DNA from 4 places in the Pantoea vagans genome. Region 4 is predicted to be linked to each of the others. Evidence: predicted binding sites of a transcription regulator. Region 4 holds the regulator's gene; each other region holds the start of a gene.
What was found. The regulator LexA, encoded in region 4, represses DNA repair genes until DNA is damaged. The targets are predictions, from matches to a motif close to TNCTGTATGTACATACAGNA.
Positions count from the first base shown of each region.

Region 1: the regulator LexA is predicted to act here: its motif matches at 2,762-2,781, upstream of uvrB (excinuclease ABC subunit UvrB).
Region 2: the regulator LexA is predicted to act here: its motif matches at 1,709-1,728, upstream of umuD (translesion error-prone DNA polymerase V autoproteolytic subunit).
Region 3: the regulator LexA is predicted to act here: its motif matches at 1,382-1,401, upstream of rmuC (DNA recombination protein RmuC).

Region 1 is NZ_CP011427.1:2,760,217-2,764,523, reverse strand. It holds gene bioC (malonyl-ACP O-methyltransferase BioC) at 1-465, shown strand, start outside; gene bioD (dethiobiotin synthase) at 462-1,133, shown strand; gene LK04_RS12870 (ABC transporter ATP-binding protein) at 1,232-1,948, opposite strand; gene uvrB (excinuclease ABC subunit UvrB) at 2,861-4,307, shown strand, end outside.
Region 2 is NZ_CP011427.1:2,308,480-2,312,786, reverse strand. It holds gene LK04_RS10750 (TonB-dependent siderophore receptor) at 1-1,542, shown strand, start outside; gene umuD (translesion error-prone DNA polymerase V autoproteolytic subunit) at 1,747-2,169, shown strand; gene umuC (translesion error-prone DNA polymerase V subunit UmuC) at 2,169-3,431, shown strand; gene LK04_RS10735 (hypothetical protein) at 3,567-3,827, shown strand; gene LK04_RS10730 (hypothetical protein) at 4,129-4,307, shown strand, end outside.
Region 3 is NZ_CP011427.1:3,876,896-3,881,202, forward strand. It holds gene rmuC (DNA recombination protein RmuC) at 1-1,338, opposite strand, end outside; gene LK04_RS17965 (tetratricopeptide repeat protein) at 1,455-2,735, opposite strand; gene udp (uridine phosphorylase) at 2,834-3,595, opposite strand; gene LK04_RS17975 (dienelactone hydrolase family protein) at 3,882-4,307, shown strand, end outside.
Region 4 is NZ_CP011427.1:3,737,328-3,741,634, forward strand. It holds gene dinF (MATE family efflux transporter DinF) at 1-1,317, opposite strand, end outside; gene lexA (transcriptional repressor LexA) at 1,442-2,056, opposite strand; gene LK04_RS17345 (diacylglycerol kinase) at 2,162-2,530, opposite strand; gene plsB (glycerol-3-phosphate 1-O-acyltransferase PlsB) at 2,658-4,307, shown strand, end outside.

The DNA.
Region 1 (4,307 bases), 980 kb from region 4:
TTGCCGCTACCGGATAACAGCGTTGATGGGGTGTGGAGCAATCTGGCGGTGCAGTGGAGCAGCGATCTGCGCCTTGCGCTACAGCAATTCCTGCGCGTCACACGTCCCGGCGGCGCGGTGCTGTTTTCGACCCTGCTTGATGGCTCGCTGCATGAAGTGCATCAGGCGTGGGCACAACTTGATGGCCGTATCCACGCCAATCGCTTTCTCAACGAAGCGCAATTGACCTCAGCCTGCGCAGGTTTGCCGCTGCACGCTCAGCAGCAGATGATCACGCTGCACTTCCCCACAGCGCTGAGCGCGATGCGCTCGTTGAAAGGTATTGGTGCCACCCATTTGCATGAAGGGCGCGGCACAGGTGTGCTCACGCGTAAGCAGCTGACACAGCTTGAGCAGTGCTGGCCGCAAGATGAGCGCGGCTATCGCCTCAGTTATCACTTGATGTATGGAGTTTTAAGTAAATGACACGCTGGTTTATTACCGGAACGGACACTGAAGTCGGCAAAACGGTGGCCAGTGGCGCACTGTTGCAGGCGGCGAGTGCTGCGGGTTTACGTACCGCAGGCTACAAGCCAGTGGCATCAGGGTGTGACATCACGCCAGCGGGGATCCGCAACAGTGATGCCCTGGCGCTCCAGCGCTACAGCAGCCTGGCACTCAGCTACGAGCAGGTGAACCCGATGGCATTTGTGGAACCGACTTCACCGCACATTGTCAGTGCGGAAGAGGGCAGGCCGATTGAGTTTGCTGCGTTGTCCGCAGGGCTGCGTGCGCTGGAGCAGCAGGCTGAATGGGTGCTGGTGGAGGGGGCCGGCGGTTGGTTTACCCCCTTATCGGAGACGCAAACCTATGCCGATTGGGTTGAGGCGGAGCAACTCCCGGTCATCCTGGTGGTGGGAGTGAAACTGGGCTGTATTAACCATGCGATGCTGACAGCAGAAGCGATTAAGGCACGCGGGCTGCGTCTGGCGGGATGGATTGCCAACGATATTCAGCCGCCGGGTAAACGTCATGCGGAGTACATCGCCACACTGCGTCAGCGTATTGATGCGCCGTTCCTGGGCGAGATTCCGTATCTGGACAACGAAACGCAGCAGGCCGAGTGCGGGCAGTATTTGACCCTGCCACTGTAAAAATATCCTTTCCAGGTGCGCATAAATGCGCACCCTACAACGATTTATCATTCACCCGTAGGGTCGCGATTAATGGCGACCACACCAATCGGCGGCCGCTACGTCGACGTTAACCACTTGCTAACAGTGATATCGTCCAGTTGTGCCACGTGGCCCTGCGCCACATTACGACCCCGATGCAGCAGCAGGAAATAGTCCGCTACCCGGCGGATAAACGACACGTGCTGCTCCAGCAGTAATACCGTTAAACCGTATTCGCGATTGAGGCGGCGGATCAGGTTGCCCATCTCCTCTTCCAGCCAAGGCGACATACCTTCAGTGGGTTCATCCAGAATCAGCAGCTTTGGCTGCAACACCAGTGCACGTGCCAGCGCAAGGTGCTGCTGCTGGTCCATCGGTAATTCGCCGCTGCGCTGATGGCGTAATGAATAGAGTGCAGGAAACAGATCGAAAACCATTTCTGGAATAGCACGGCTGCGGTCGTCCTGCGCGGCCATCAACGCAATCATCAGGTTATCTTCCACACTCATCTGCGAGAAAATATGGCGCCCCTGCGGCACATAGCCAATGCCCATTCGCGCGCGCTGTTCCGCAGGTTGCAGCAGCAAGTCCTCTGGCGGCGAACCATCTTCCTGCCAGGTCATCGAGCCGCTATTAATCGGTAAGCGCCCCATGATGCAGTTCACTAGCGTGGTTTTGCCCATTCCGGGACTGCCCAGCACACCGGTACAGGTGCCGGGGGGCAGATCGAGATCGACATCCCACAGAATATGGTTGTGACCGTAAAACTGATTCACCGAACGTAAACTCAGCATCTGACATACTCCTTCCAGATTATTTGCCTGAATGCTCCCGCTCTGTGTCGTCTGGCATACAGTCGTGCACGATTGATAGTGGACACTGCTGTTACAGGCCTGCGCAGCAGACCTTATGGACTCGTCACTCCATAGTCAGGTACCTGCAATTCCCAGGCCAGATTAGTGCGACGGGGGCATCTTCATCAGAATCGAGGCAAAACAGCCCTTAAAAGATGAGAGATGCTTAATAATTCCACTCAGTAATAACCTGGCTGCACTTTGAGAGTGCTGAACGCTTAACGTTTCTGGTGCATCTGTTCGTTCATAAGGCAATCACTGAAGAAATAAATGGTCTTAACGCACGGTTTTCACGACAAGAAGGCTTGCTTAAGCTGCAAAAAGAATAGTTAAAGCGGTCTGAGGTGGGGGGAAAATAATCGCAAAAAAAAAATATTTCGCACGCCTGGACAAGCCTGGGGAAAATTATACACAGCCGATGGGTTCAGGGCTGGATTCAGTTATCCACCATTCCTGTGGATAACCTTGTGTATTAGCGACTGAAAACCGGGCGCAAGCGAGGAAATACGCGGCCTGCATACATTATGCTGCGAAACTGGACTTTGAGGTCATTGTGAATAAAATCAGCAGGTTATTTAAAAGCAAGCCTGAGATTTTTCTGCCTTGTCATCCGACTGCAATTTAATGGCGCTCTCTTGACAAATGTTAAAAGCGTTACGGCTCTGGGGATAACCTTGCGCAACAACATTTTGCTTTCTGCCGCTTTAATTGCACTGAAGCGAAACAACCCGTTTCCCCGTTATCGTGCAAGATATCTGTAAATATATCCAGTATTTTTTTCTGGCAAATTCGCCATAGCAGAGTAGAATTAGCAGCCTGCCCGCCGACTTCTTCCGCAGGAACCGCAAAACCATGAGTAAAGCCTTTAAACTCAACTCTGCTTTCAAACCTTCAGGTGATCAGCCTGAGGCGATTCGTCGTCTGGAGGAGGGGCTGGAAGATGGTCTCGCGCATCAAACGCTGCTGGGCGTCACGGGGTCGGGTAAAACCTTTACCATTGCCAATGTCATCGCCGATCTCAATCGCCCTACGATGGTGATGGCGCCTAACAAGACACTGGCTGCCCAGTTGTACGGGGAGATGAAAGAGTTTTTCCCGGATAACGCGGTGGAGTTTTTTGTCTCCTACTACGACTACTATCAACCTGAAGCCTATGTGCCAAGTTCCGACACCTTCATTGAGAAGGATGCGGCAGTTAATGAACACATTGAGCAGATGCGTCTTTCCGCCACCAAAGCCATGCTGGAGCGCCGTGACGTGATCGTGGTGGCGTCGGTATCGGCCATCTACGGTTTGGGCGATCCCGATCTCTACCTGAAGATGATGCTGCACTTAACGCGCGGAATGATCATCGATCAGCGCAGCATTTTGCGTCGTCTGGCAGAGCTGCAATATACCCGTAACGATCAGGTCTTCCAGCGCGGTACGTTCCGGGTGCGTGGTGAAGTCATCGACATCTTCCCGGCGGAATCCGACGACATTGGTTTGCGTGTGGAACTGTTTGATGAAGAGGTTGAGCGCTTATCGTTGTTCGATCCGCTCACGGGGCAAGTGGACTCGGTGATCCCGCGCTTTACTATCTACCCTAAAACGCACTACGTCACGCCGCGCGAGCGTATCCTGCAAGCGATGGAAGAGATCAAAGACGAGCTGGTGGTGCGGCGTAAAGTGCTGCTGGAAAACAATAAGCTGCTGGAAGAGCAACGCATTAGCCAGCGCACCCAGTTCGATCTGGAGATGATGAACGAACTGGGGTACTGCTCTGGCATTGAGAACTACTCGCGCTACCTCTCGGGTCGTGGCCCCGGCGAACCGCCTCCGACCTTGTTTGATTATCTTCCGGCCGATGGTTTGCTGGTGGTCGATGAATCGCACGTCACCATCCCGCAGATTGGCGGCATGTATCGTGGCGACCGTGCACGTAAAGAGACGCTGGTGGAGTATGGTTTCCGTCTGCCGTCAGCGCTGGATAACCGTCCCTTACGCTTTGAAGAGTTTGAAGCGCTGGCGCCGCAAACCATCTATGTTTCGGCGACGCCAGGCAACTATGAACTGGAAAAATCGGGCAGTGAGGTGATCGATCAGGTAGTTCGTCCCACCGGGCTGCTGGATCCGATTCTGGAAGTGCGTCCTGTCGCGACCCAAGTGGATGATTTGCTGTCAGAGATCCGTCAGCGCGTGGCGATTAACGAGCGTGTGCTGGTGACCACCCTGACCAAACGTATGGCGGAAGACCTTACGGAATATCTGGTGGAACACGGAGAGAAGGTGCGCTACCTGCACTCCGATATCGACACCG
Region 2 (4,307 bases), 1.4 Mb from region 4:
AATATTGATATTACGGGACCACTGGGCAATGGTTTTGCTTTTCGTCTGATTGCTGAGAAGCAAGCGCAGAACTACTGGCGTGGATACGGTAATGAAAAACACAATTTACTGGCGCCTTCATTACAATGGTATGGCGATAACGCCAGCTTTTATATCAGCTATGAAAGCTATCAATACGATATTCCGTACGACCGTGGTACGGCATTTATTGATGGAAAACCGATTGATATCGGCTACAAAACCCGTCTGGATGATTATTCGAACCGAGCGTGGGGGCGTAATCAGACATTTAATACCCATTGGGATTATCAGTTTAATGATACCTGGTCGACTCGCGTAACCTTGGGTATGAACCAACGTAAGTACAGCAGCAACACCATGACCACCACCGCCATTAATACTACTACCGGTGTTGTCACTCGGCGTCCGGATGCGTTCCGTGGCTTTAACCATAAAACAAAATATGTTTCCTGGGACGCCATTGGTACGCCAGAAATATTTGGCATGGTGCATAATCTGGTGGTCGGCACTGATTATGAAATGAACCAAACCTATCGTGCTCACGCTTATAACGGTACAAAGAATAACGACTTCACCCTGAGCAATCCGGTCTATGGCCTGGATACCATCACTGACAGCAGTACGGAGAAAACCGCTGACAGTAATCTGCTCAACCGCATTCACAATCGTTCCGTCTATTTTAAAGACAGTATTGACCTGACTTCGCAGTGGACTGCTGTCGCCGGTGCCCGTTATCAGCATTATGAGCAACGTGAATCAAGAGGCAGTAATTCCACACTGACTTACAGCGACGAAGGGAATAAGTTCCTGCCGCAAACCGGGTTGATTTATAAGCTGACACCGACCGTCTCTTTCTATGGCAGCTTAAGTAAATCGTTTACACCTTCTACTAACCCGGATGACAGCGGTGACGTCGAAGCACCGGAACAGGGCACAACCTATGAAGTGGGCAGTAAATGGCAAATGACACCAGCCCTGCTGGCCACGGTTGCGCTTTACCGTATCGATGAGCGCAATGTTGCCTTAGCGTTAAACGAGGGAACCTATGCCGTGGATAAAGCCCGCTCCAGCGGCGTTGAGCTAGAGCTGAACGGAGAGATTTTGCCGGACTGGGATATCAGTGCCAATTACAGCTACAACCAGGCGAAAATTGTTAACGATAAAACCGATCCGACGAATAATGGCAACCGTCTGCAAAACGCACCACGAAATTCCGGGGCGGTCTATTTAAGCCATAATCTGCACTTAAATCTGTTGCCGGGCAGTTTCCGTCTCGGCGGAGGGGTGCGTTATATGGGCACGCGTACGGGCGATCCAAGCAACAGCTTTACTCTGCCTGCATATACCGTTGCCGACAGTTTTATTGGCTGGGATAACCAACTGCTGGGTAAAAAAACGCATCTGCAGTTGAATCTCAACAATATCTTTAACAAGCATTATTACACCTCGAGCGGCGGTAATCTGCGCGTAGCGGAAGGCGAAACACGTAACCTGGTGCTCAGCGCCAGCGTGGAGTTCTAACCCCGTTATCCCTGACGTCAGGCGGTGCCCGCTAAGGCACCGCCTGTTCCGTGTGGGATGGTGGTTAATCCACTGTCAAACGCCGATCAAACTAAATCTTCTTTCCTGCCAATCGGTTTGCACAACCCCCCAAGATCTGAGTTGATCAAACCGAGGGGATTGGTAATACTGTTTTTATATACAGTATTATTGAAGGCCATCATCATGGTGTTTTATCAACCCGCGGAAATCCGCGCCATCCTCAGCTTGCCCCTGTTTATCAGCCGTGTGCCCTGTGGTTTTCCCTCGCCAGCGCAGGACTACGTTGAGCAGCGTATTGACCTCAACGATCTCTGCGTCGCGCATCCCAGCGCAACTTATTTCATTAAAGTCAGCGGTGACTCGATGATTGAAGGTGGGATCAGTGACGGCGATATGCTGATTGTGGATAGCTCGCTAAGAGCAGAGCAGGGCGATGTGGTGGTGGCCGCCATAGACGGTGAGTTTACGGTGAAGCAGTTGATGCTGAAGCCTTACCTGCATCTCAAACCGATGAATGCCGCACACGCCATCATTCCTGTCTCTGACCCAGACCAGTTTGAGATCTTTGGAGTTGTGCAACATGTCATCAAAACGTTGAAAAAATAATGTTCGCGCTGGTGGATGTGAACTCATTCTATGCCTCATGTGAGACGGTGTTTAGACCCGATCTCAAAGGCAAGCCGGTGATCGTGTTAAGTAACAACGACGGCTGTGTCATCGCGCGCTCTGCGGAGGCCAAAAAGTTAAAGATTGGTATGGGCGGCCCCTATTTCAAAATCAAAGATGAGCTACGTCGCCATAACGTGCATGTGTTCAGTTCTAACTATGCGCTCTATGCGGACATGAGCCTACGCGTGATGACGATACTGGAAGAGATGGCGCCTGCTGTTGAGATCTACTCGATTGACGAAGCGTTTATGAATCTCACGGGGGTGCGTAATTGTTGTGTGCTGGAAGAGTTTGGCCGGGAAGTCCGTGAACGAATCCAACGCGAGACGCATTTGACGGTTGGGGTAGGCATCGCGCCCACCAAAACCCTGGCCAAACTGGCCAACCATGCGGCAAAAAAATGGACGAAAACCGGTGGTGTGTTGGATCTCTCCAACCCTGAACGACAAAAGAAACTGTTGGCACTGGTGCCGGTGGAAGAGGTATGGGGTGTCGGGTGTCGTATCAGTAAAAAACTGAACGACATGGGCATCATCACTGCCAAAGATTTGTCCGAGCAGAGTACCTGGGTTATCCGCAAACATTTCAATGTGGTGCTGGAGCGCACCGTGCGGGAACTGCGTGGTGAGCCCTGTCTGGAGTTGGAAGAGGCTGTGCCAACCAAACAGCAGATCATCAGCTCACGCTCTTTTGCCGGGCGCATCACTGACTATGCCGATATGCGAGAGGCCGTGTGCAACTATGCCGTGCGTGCCGCCGAAAAACTGCGTGGAGAGCGGCAATATTGTCGACAGATTGGCGTGTTTATTCGCACCAGTCCCCATGCTGAAGGTGAAGTTTTTTACGGTAATCAGGCAATTGGTTCGTTGCTGACGCCGACTAACGACACACGCGACATTATTCGTGTTGCTCTGGAAGCATTAGATCGTATCTGGCGGGAAGGATGTCGCTATATGAAAGCAGGCGTCATGTTGGGTGACTTTTACAGTCAGGGCATCGCGCAACTGGACCTGTTTGATCGCATCCAACCGCAGGCCAACAGTGAAGCACTGATGCATGTGATAGATGACATCAATAAAAAAGGAAAAGGTCATCTTTGGTTTGCTGGACAAGGGATACAGAAAGCCTGGTCGATGAAACGCGAGATGTTATCTCCGGCTTACACGACCCGATATGTTGACTTGCCTGTTGCAAAGTAGATTTGCTAAACCAGAAGAAGATGAGTAGAAAATAATGTAGAGGGAATCCAAGGATGGCCCGTAATTTTAGTCAGGGCTGTAAAAAAATGGGCATTTTTGCTTTAATTATCAGATGTAGAATGATGAGAGGACAGTATGACAAAAGCCTATATAACAAAATATGCATTAACCCGGGGCATCTACATCGCGGAAGGTGAGCTTAAAAATGACGGTGACGTATTTGTACAGCAGCGTGACCGTGAGTATAACTTTGAGCAGTTTTTTAAGAAGAAAGAGTTTCAGTTGACCGAGGAAGAGGCCTTGGCGCGAGCAGATAAGATGCGTGCAGCGCAACTCAAAAAACTGGCGAAGGAATATCAAAAGCTCAGTGAATTAGCGTTCACCATTAAAGCGTAAGTCAGAACTGCCGCAAGGCACGCCAGTCGAGGCTTGGCGGTCAGACAGAGTGAGTTTCAGTATTGCGTAAGGAATTCGAAAAAATAATGAAACTCTGTTTCAAGGTTTTCCGAAAAATTCACTCAGGCCGCCGCTCACTGGCGGCATTTTTATTTCATCGGGACATCAGCATTGCGCTGTGCCGCAGAATAAAACAACGAATGTGTGATAATAGCGAAGCGGCGAAAGGTTCTGCCGATTATGTTAACCCGAGTAGTTGAGTTATTGTAATAAAATGGACCAATAATAAGCAGAGGTTCGCGTGCGCGAGAACGAAATCGATATCAATTATTACGCCACCGAGATCCGGAAATTAGCGGCAGCCCATCAGGCTGGAGAAACATTGAACGAAGTGAAAACCAGAGTGGATCACCTTATTCAACAAATGAAAGAGACGCTCGGTAGCGATAAAGTCTGGCAGGCTAAACAATGGGAAGCGTT
Region 3 (4,307 bases), 140 kb from region 4:
AATCAGGTTACCGCGCCCTTCCGCCAGCTTCTTCATCGCCTGCTGGTAACTTTGCTGGGCTTTATCGAGGTTGTGACCAATGCCACTCATATCATCCACAAACAGTCGCATCTTGTCGTACAGCCGCGCAGCGCGGTCGGCGATACGTTGGGCGTTACGGCTCTGATGCTCATAACGCCACAAGTTGTTGATGGTACGCAGCGCCACCAGCAAGGTTGTTGGGCTGACTAACATGATGTTTTGCTGCAGAGCTTCGCTGATCAGCTCTGGCTGGCGATCGATCGCTAACAAGAACGCCGGCTCAACCGGAATAAACATCAACACATAATCCAGAGAGCGTAAACCGGGCAATTGTTGATAATCTTTTCGCCCCAGCAAGCGGATATGACCACGCATGGCGCTGACGTGTTCCTGAATGGCCTGCTCGCGCGTGGCTTCATCTTCCGCGTTGAAATAGCGTTCATAGGCGATCAACGTCATCTTGGCATCAATCACCACATCCTTGCCCTGTGGCAGCCGCACGATGACATCCGGTTGCATCCTGCCCTGCTGCTCCAGCTGCACGCTGACCTGCGACTCATACTCGTGGCCTTCACGCAGCCCTGAGGCTTCCAGTACCCGAGCCAATACCACTTCGCCCCAGTTACCCTGAATTTTGTTATCGCCTTTTAATGCTTTGGTCAGGTTCACCGCTTCCTGTGCCATCTGCACATTCAGCTGCTGTAACTGACGGATTTCATGCGCCAGCGTATGACGTTCACGCGCTTCCTGGCCAAAGCTGTCATGTACCTGACGCCGAAAACCATCCAGCTGTTCGCGCAGCGGGCCAATCAGGCTGTTGAGGCTTTGGCGATTTTGCTCATCAACGCGACGCCCGCTGTTTTCAAAAATGCGATTGGCGAGATTTTCAAACTGAGCGCTGAGACGCTGCTCGCTGTTGGTCAGCAAGCGCTGCTTCTCCTCCGCGCCATAGCGCGTCTCTTCCAGACGTATAGTGACTTCGCGCAATTCTGCTTCCTGCGCACTGTTCACTTCCAGCTGATTACGCAACTCCCGGCTAAGCTGCTCGCTTTCACCGCGCCAGTAATCAAGCTGTTGCAGTCTTTCCTGTGCTCCGCTGAGCGCACCGTGCAGTTGGCGCAACTCTTGTTCGCGCTGCTGGATTTGCTGCTGCAGATACTCATGCTGTTGCTGCTGACGCTGCTGCGCCTCTTCCAGCAGGCGCCGCTCGGTGGTGAAGCTGGCGTGCTGTTGACCAGCGCGCAATTGGGCCAGTATCCAGCCAATGCCCAATCCGGCCAGCGCCAGCGCGCCGCTGATGATAAGTTGCTGATCCATAATTCCCCCGCGGATCGATTCGCTGGGGGAAAAGGTAAAATGCTACTGTATAAATGTCCAGACCGATTTACGCCTTCGGTTTCGAGTCGCAGGCGCGTTGGTTTGATTGACTGGCTTCAGTCACTGACTGGCAGTGCTTTTACCGTCAATTCCCCCGCTTTCCATGCATCAATCAGGAAAAATGGCATTGGCAGCATCCATTCGCTGTCTTTGACCTTGGCGGGATAGCGCCAGCTTTGCCCATCACAGGTCAGCTCAATCTGCTGCCAGCCGTCGGTCACGTTTTCGACTTTACCCGCCATGCTGGAAAATCCGGCATTACTGCCAACATGGAAGCGGTCGGTCTGCCAGCGAATCGGCGGATGCGCGGGCCATGCCTGTGCATGATGAAACTGGAACAAATCATCATGATTCAACACACTTTCTCGTACCGTCGGCCACAGCGCCACTTTGAGGAAGTACTGATCGGTGAAACGTTCACTGCCGCTGTACTGCACAATAAAATCCCGCATCTGCTGCTCAACGTTGTGGAACACGCCGTGACAGCCGCCCCACATCCCCGCCAGCAAAAGTTCGGTATGGGTGAAATAGTCGCGCATATGGTGGAACCAGTAAGGCGAGGCAAGCCAGGCATCCACTGCCGCTACTTCACGTTCAGAGAGCAAAGAGTCCGCGTCACGCACGATATAGCGTTTGACGCTGGGGTCATCCATTACCAGGAAGCGCCATAGCGTCGGGAAAATGGTTTTCTCGTGCGACATATCCACCAGCTGGGTATTGGGCTGCTTCAGACGCTGCCAGACATGCGGCGGCACGCTATCGTCGAGATAAACCCGGCAGATCCAGCTGGGATACAGCTCGCGGGCGACGTCGATATTTTTGATCAGCGTTTCGCAATAGCGCGGCTGCCCACCATACAGGCTGAAAGAGATGATGTTTTCGTTGGGACTGCCAGGATTATACGGCGGTGGTGTTCCCACAGGAAAAGCCACCTTGTTGCCCTGGCGGAAAATCGCATCTGATTTTTCCAGCGATTCCCGGCCATAACGGGCCACTTCTTCCGGTTTTCCCAGCCATCCACACACTTCAGTTAAGCCATCGAGCCAGGTTTCAGAAGCCTGCGCACGCTGCGCGGCTGGCGCCTGGTAGATTTTTTGATAGGTCTTGTAGGATTTTTTGTAATCCCCGATCCGCATCAGCGTTAGTGCATAGTCGCTCAGCACCTGCATGTTGTGGGGCATGACGCGCAGCACTTCTTCACAGCACCGGCATGCAACGGGAAAATCAGAGGCCGCCATGGCCTGACGAAAACGCGCTGCAACACCTTCAATACGTGATTGCGCCGCAGCGGCAGGGTTTACCAGGGCAGGACGAGGAGCAGAAACCGTTTTGCGCATAGTTTGTTCTCAGAATCAGCTGAAATTGTGCGCAATTTAATCAGGCAATTGCTGAGATCCCTATAAGTCCGGTCTCGAATCATCCTTTGCCTTGCGCACTAAATTAAGCGACGCGCTGCTTCAACTACAATCTTCACCGCATCACTTTCGGTCTGTTTCATGGTCGCCGCATCCGGGATCTCTTTTTGCGTACGGTTAACGATGACACCCGCCACCATGCCCGCTCTCAGCCCCTGACTGGCGCACATGGTTAACAGTGTAGCGGATTCCATCTCATAGTTGAGCACGCCCATTTGCTGCCACTCTTGCATTGAGCCCTGGAAGCGATTCACCACACGTCCTGAGAAGGTATCGTAGCGTTCCTGGCCCGGATAGAAGGTGTCGGAAGAAGCGGTAATACCGATGTGCGTTTTAGCGCCACAGGCTTCTGCTGCAGCCACCAGCGCGGTGGTACAGGTGAAATCTGCCACCGCCGGGAATTCCATCGGCGCGAAGTGCAAGCTGGCCCCGTCAAGACGCACTGAAGCAGTGGTAACCAACACATCACCGACGTTGATATTCGGCTGGATCGCACCGGTGGTGCCGACGCGTAAGAAAGTACGCACCCCCAACTGCGCCAACTCTTCCACCGCGATAGAGGTGGACGGACCGCCAATGCCGGTTGAGCACACCACCACAGGCTTGCCATCCACTTCCGCCAGGTAAGTGGTGAATTCACGGTGCGAGGCGAGGTGCTGTGGGTTATCCATCAGCGCTGCGATTTTTTTCACGCGCTCTGGATCGCCGGGAACGATAGCCAATGTGGCTCCTTTCAGATCGGCTTTAGTGATACCAAGGTGAAAAACGTCAGACTGGGCCATAACAGACTCCTGATAGAGAGAGGATATGCGCGCCACTCTACGTCAGCGAGTGGCATAAATATGTGACTAATTTCACTATAAATTATGAAAGTTACATTATCAGAAAATAATAATGTGATATGCATCACACATTAGCAGTTGGCAATTCTGAATTGCTACAAGCGGTGCTGTGTTCGTTCGGTTGGCAGTGTTAATAGAGAAGAAGAACACATCAACCCTACATCAGCCTGGCTCCTGAAGCAGGCTATAGTTACGTGATTGCGCATTTGCTAGCACGGAGAGAACAATGAAAACCGAAGACAATATGGCACAAAAATCTGCCGCCGGTGGTTTCGCCCCTGCGGTTCAGCCCATCGCAAGCAGTACGATTACTACCTCCAGTGACACGATTCACAGCGGTGAGACATCGGTGCCGAGCCAGGGCGAAAATCTTCCGGCTTATTACGCGCGCCCGAAAGTGTATGAGGGGACGCTACCGGTCGTCCTGGTGGTGCAGGAGATTTTCGGTGTGCACGAGCATATTCGCGATCTGTGCCGCCGACTGGCACTGGAAGGTTATCTGGCCGTGGCGCCGGAACTCTATTTCCGTGAAGGCGACCCAAGTGACTACAGCGATATCCCCACCTTGTTTAAAGAGTTGGTGAGCAAAGTGCCTGATTCGCAGGTGCTGTCGGATCTTGATCATGTGGCTAACTGGGCGGCACGTCATGAT
Region 4 (4,307 bases):
ATTGAACCAGGTGTCACGCTGCCAGTGACGACGCCACACCCACCACAGCGTTACGCCTCGCAACGTAAGAAACACCGTTACCGCCAGCCATAAGCCATGGTTTCCCAACCAGGGGAGTGATAGCAGAGCAACGCCATAACCCACCGCTGCCATCACCATGCTGTTGCGCATTTCGCGTCCGCGCGTGGCACCAATAAACATGCCATCCAGCAGATAGCACCATACGCCGACCAATGGCAGAATCACCTGCCAGACTAAATAGCGATCGGCCATTTCACGCAGTGTCTCCAGCGAAGTGAGCAGCGCCACGATATATGGACCGGTAAAGGCGTATATCAGGGCAAACATTAACGCGACAATCCCCGCCTGACGGCAGGCTGCATGCCAGATAAGTAATAATCGGCTGCGATCTTTTGCCCCGACAGCCTCCCCTGAGCATGCTTCGACCGCATAGGCAAAGCCATCCAGCGCGTAGGCGGTAAAGGTGAGGAACATCAGCAATACCGCGTTGACTGCCACCACGTCTGGCCCGATGCGCGCGCCCAACAGAGTGAGAGAGGCAAAGCAAATCTGCACCATCAGCGAACGCAGCATAATGTCGCGATTGAGCCGGAACAGGCGCGCAGCATCACCGCGCCAGCTTTGCTTGAGCAGCGTAAAATGGATACCGCGCAGCCTGAGCACGCGCGCTACCATCCATAAACCGACTCCCAGCGTCACATATTCTGCCAATGCGGTTGCCGCCGCAGCCCCCGCCACGCCCCAGTGCAGTTTCAGTACGAAGAGTAAATCGAGCAGAATATTGACCAGGTTCCCAACGATCAGCAGCACCATGGGCGCCCTGGCATACTGCACGCCTAGCAGCCAGCCAAGAATCACCAGATTGGCCAGTGTGGCCGGCGCGCTCAGCCAGCGAATTTCGATAAATATTTGCGCCTGCTGCTGCACTTCTGGGCTACCGCCCATCAACGTTGCCGCGAGAGTGCTCGCAGGCGTTCGCAGCAGCGCAAACGACAAGCCTGCAACCAAAGCAATCAATAAGGGTTGTATCAACGCGCGCGCCAGTGCGGTTTTATCATTGGCACCAAAGGCCTGGGCCGTCAGCCCGGTGGTGCTCATGCGCAGGAATAGCAGCAGCATAAAGATGAAGCTGGTCGCTGTAGTACCGACAGCCACGCCGCCCAGATAAATAGGACTATCGAGATGACCAATCACCGCCGTATCAACCACGCCGAGCAGCGGGACAGTAATATTGGAGAGGATCATCGGCAGCGCCAGCCGCCAGAGTGCTTTATCTGAAGAGGAAAACAGCCGCATCCGCCCGTTCCGTTGTTGCGAAGATCAGCCTGATTCCTCACGCTGAACCAAAAAAGTCCGACGCAAAGAATCAGTACTTCATACTGCGATAAGCGCTACCGCAGCGGGGGAGTTCAAAAAGAGATTAGAGCCATTCACCGTTACGCACGATGCCCACAGCCAGACCTTCAACGGTCAGAGACTGTTCACGCGTATCGACCACGATCGGCTGGAAATCGGTATTTTCGGGCAGCAGATGTACAATAGCGCCCTGCTTTTTCCAGCGTTTTACGGTGACTTCATCATCAATACGCGCCACCACGACCTGGCCATTACGCACTTCCTGAGTCTTATGCACCGCGAGCAGGTCGCCATCCATAATCCCGATATCTTTCATCGACATTCCACTTACGCGTAACAGGAAATCAGCGTTAGGTTTGAACAGATTAGCATCAACCTGGTAGTGAGCTTCGATGTGTTCCTGCGCGAGCAGCGGCTCACCGGCGGCTACGCGGCCAATCAGCGGTAAACCTTCGCTGACTTCTTCTTCCATCAGCAGACGAATACCGCGTGAAGCACCCGAAACAATTTCGATAACACCTTTACGCGCCAGCGCTTTCAGATGCTCTTCAGCAGCATTGGGCGAGCGAAATCCCAGTTGCGAAGCAATTTCCGCACGCGTTGGCGGCATGCCCGTCTGGTTAATATGGTCGCGAATCAGATCATAGACCTGTTGCTGCCTTGCTGTTAACGCTTTCATCCCGCCCCCTGGTTGTTTATACAGTCGCTGTGAGTATATACAGGTATTGGCGAAATGAAAACCAAAACAGCGGCGAATTAGCGCAGCGCGGTGAATCTGGAATGGCTATCGCAAATGGGACCAGAGCAGTGTGATCCAGACAAACAGGGCCAGCAAGATAGCCAGTAATACCGCCGCTGAACCCATATCTTTTGCGCGTCCTGCCAGCGGATGCCGCTCTTCGCCGATGCGATCCACCACCGCTTCGATGGCGCTGTTAATTATTTCAATAATGATCACCAGCACCACTGAGCCAATCATCAGCACACGAGAAATGACATCGATATCCAGCCAGCAGGCCACGATAACGGCGATCACTGCGGCGATCGCTTCCTGACGAAATGCCGCTTCATTCTGCCAGGCAGCGCGTAACCCCTGCCAGGAATAACCGGCTGCATTCACTATTCTTTGAAAACCGGTGACATTATTTGCCATGCTGGTGGAACCCTTGATTGATTTTGACGTCAATTTCTCGGCAGCCTGAGGTGGTGTCACCACAGATCTTCGCTGCACTTTCTGGTATGCTTGCCGCGCTTTGCTAACAAGAGGCTTTAAGTTGTCTATGTCAGGTTGGCGTAAACTTTATTACAAATTATTGAATTTACCACTCTCTATTTTGGTAAAAGGTAAGGTCATTCCGACCGATCCTGTCTCCGAACATGGGATCGATCCGACACGTCCGGTGATGTACGTTTTGCCTTATGATTCAAAGGCAGACTTACTGACACTGCGGGCGCAATGTCTGAAACATGATCTGCCGGATCCCCTGGCCCCCTTAGAGATCGATGGTACTCTACTGCCGCGCCACGTGTTTATTCACGATGGTCCGCGCGTTATCCCCTATTTCGTGGCCAATCCAGAATCCGTGAAGCTGTTTCACGATTACCTCGATTTGCACCGCAGTAACCCTGATCTCGACGTTCAAATGTTGCCGGTTTCGGTGATGTTTGGTCGCGCACCAGGACGCGAAATCCAGGGTGAAGCCACGCCACATCTGCGCATGATGAATGGTATAGAGAAGTTCTTCGCCATTCTGTGGCACGGCCGTGACAGTTTTGTGCGCTTCTCGCCGACCGTTTCCCTGCGCCAGATGGCGACGGAACACGGTACCGATAAGTCTATTGCACAGAAACTGGCGCGCGTGGCCCGCATTCACTTTGCGCGTCAACGCCTGGCGGCGGTGGGCCCGCGCTTGCCCGCACGTCAGGATCTGTTCAACAAACTGCTGCAATCCAAAGCGATTGAGAAAGCAGTGGAAGACGAAGCGCGCAGCAAAAAGATCTCCCATGAGAAAGCCCAGCAGAACGCCATCGAGATGATGGAAGAAGTGGCTGCGAACTTCTCCTATGAAGCCATTCGCGTCACCGATCGTGTAATGGGCTGGCTGTGGAGTCGTCTCTATCAGGGTATCAATGTCAATGGTGGCGAACGTGTGCGTCAGCTGGCGCAAGACGGCCATGAGATTGTCTATGTGCCCTGCCACCGTAGCCACATGGACTACCTGCTGCTCTCTTATGTGCTGTATCACCAGGGCCTGGTGCCCCCGCACATTGCAGCCGGTATTAACCTGAATTTCTGGCCTGCGGGTCCGATTTTCCGTCGTCTTGGCGCTTTCTTCATTCGCCGTACCTTCAAAGGCAACAAGCTCTACTCCACGGTGTTCCGCGAATATCTGGGCGAACTGTTCAGCCGCGGATATTCGGTTGAGTATTTCGTGGAAGGTGGGCGTTCACGCACCGGTCGCTTACTCGATCCTAAAACCGGCACGCTGTCGATGACCTTGCAGGCCATGCTGCGCGGTGGTAGCCGCCCTATCACGTTTGTGCCGATCTACATCGGTTATGAACACGTGATGGAGGTGGGCACTTACGCGAAAGAGCTGCGCGGTGCGGCTAAGGAAAAAGAGAGCTTCCTGCAGATGGTGCGCGGCTTGCGTAAATTGCGCAATCTTGGTCAGGGCTATGTCAACTTCGGCGAACCTTTGCCGCTGATGAACTACCTGAACAAAAACGTGCCGGAATGGCGTGATGCAATCGATCCGATTGAGCCACTGCGTCCAGCCTGGATGACACCCACCGTGAATGATATCGCGGCGCGTTTAATGGTGCGCATCAATGAAGCCGGAGCCGCTAATGCCATGAACCTGTGTGTCACGGCACTGCTGGCATCGCGTCAGCGCTCGCTCACCCGCGAACAGTTGATCGAACAGCTC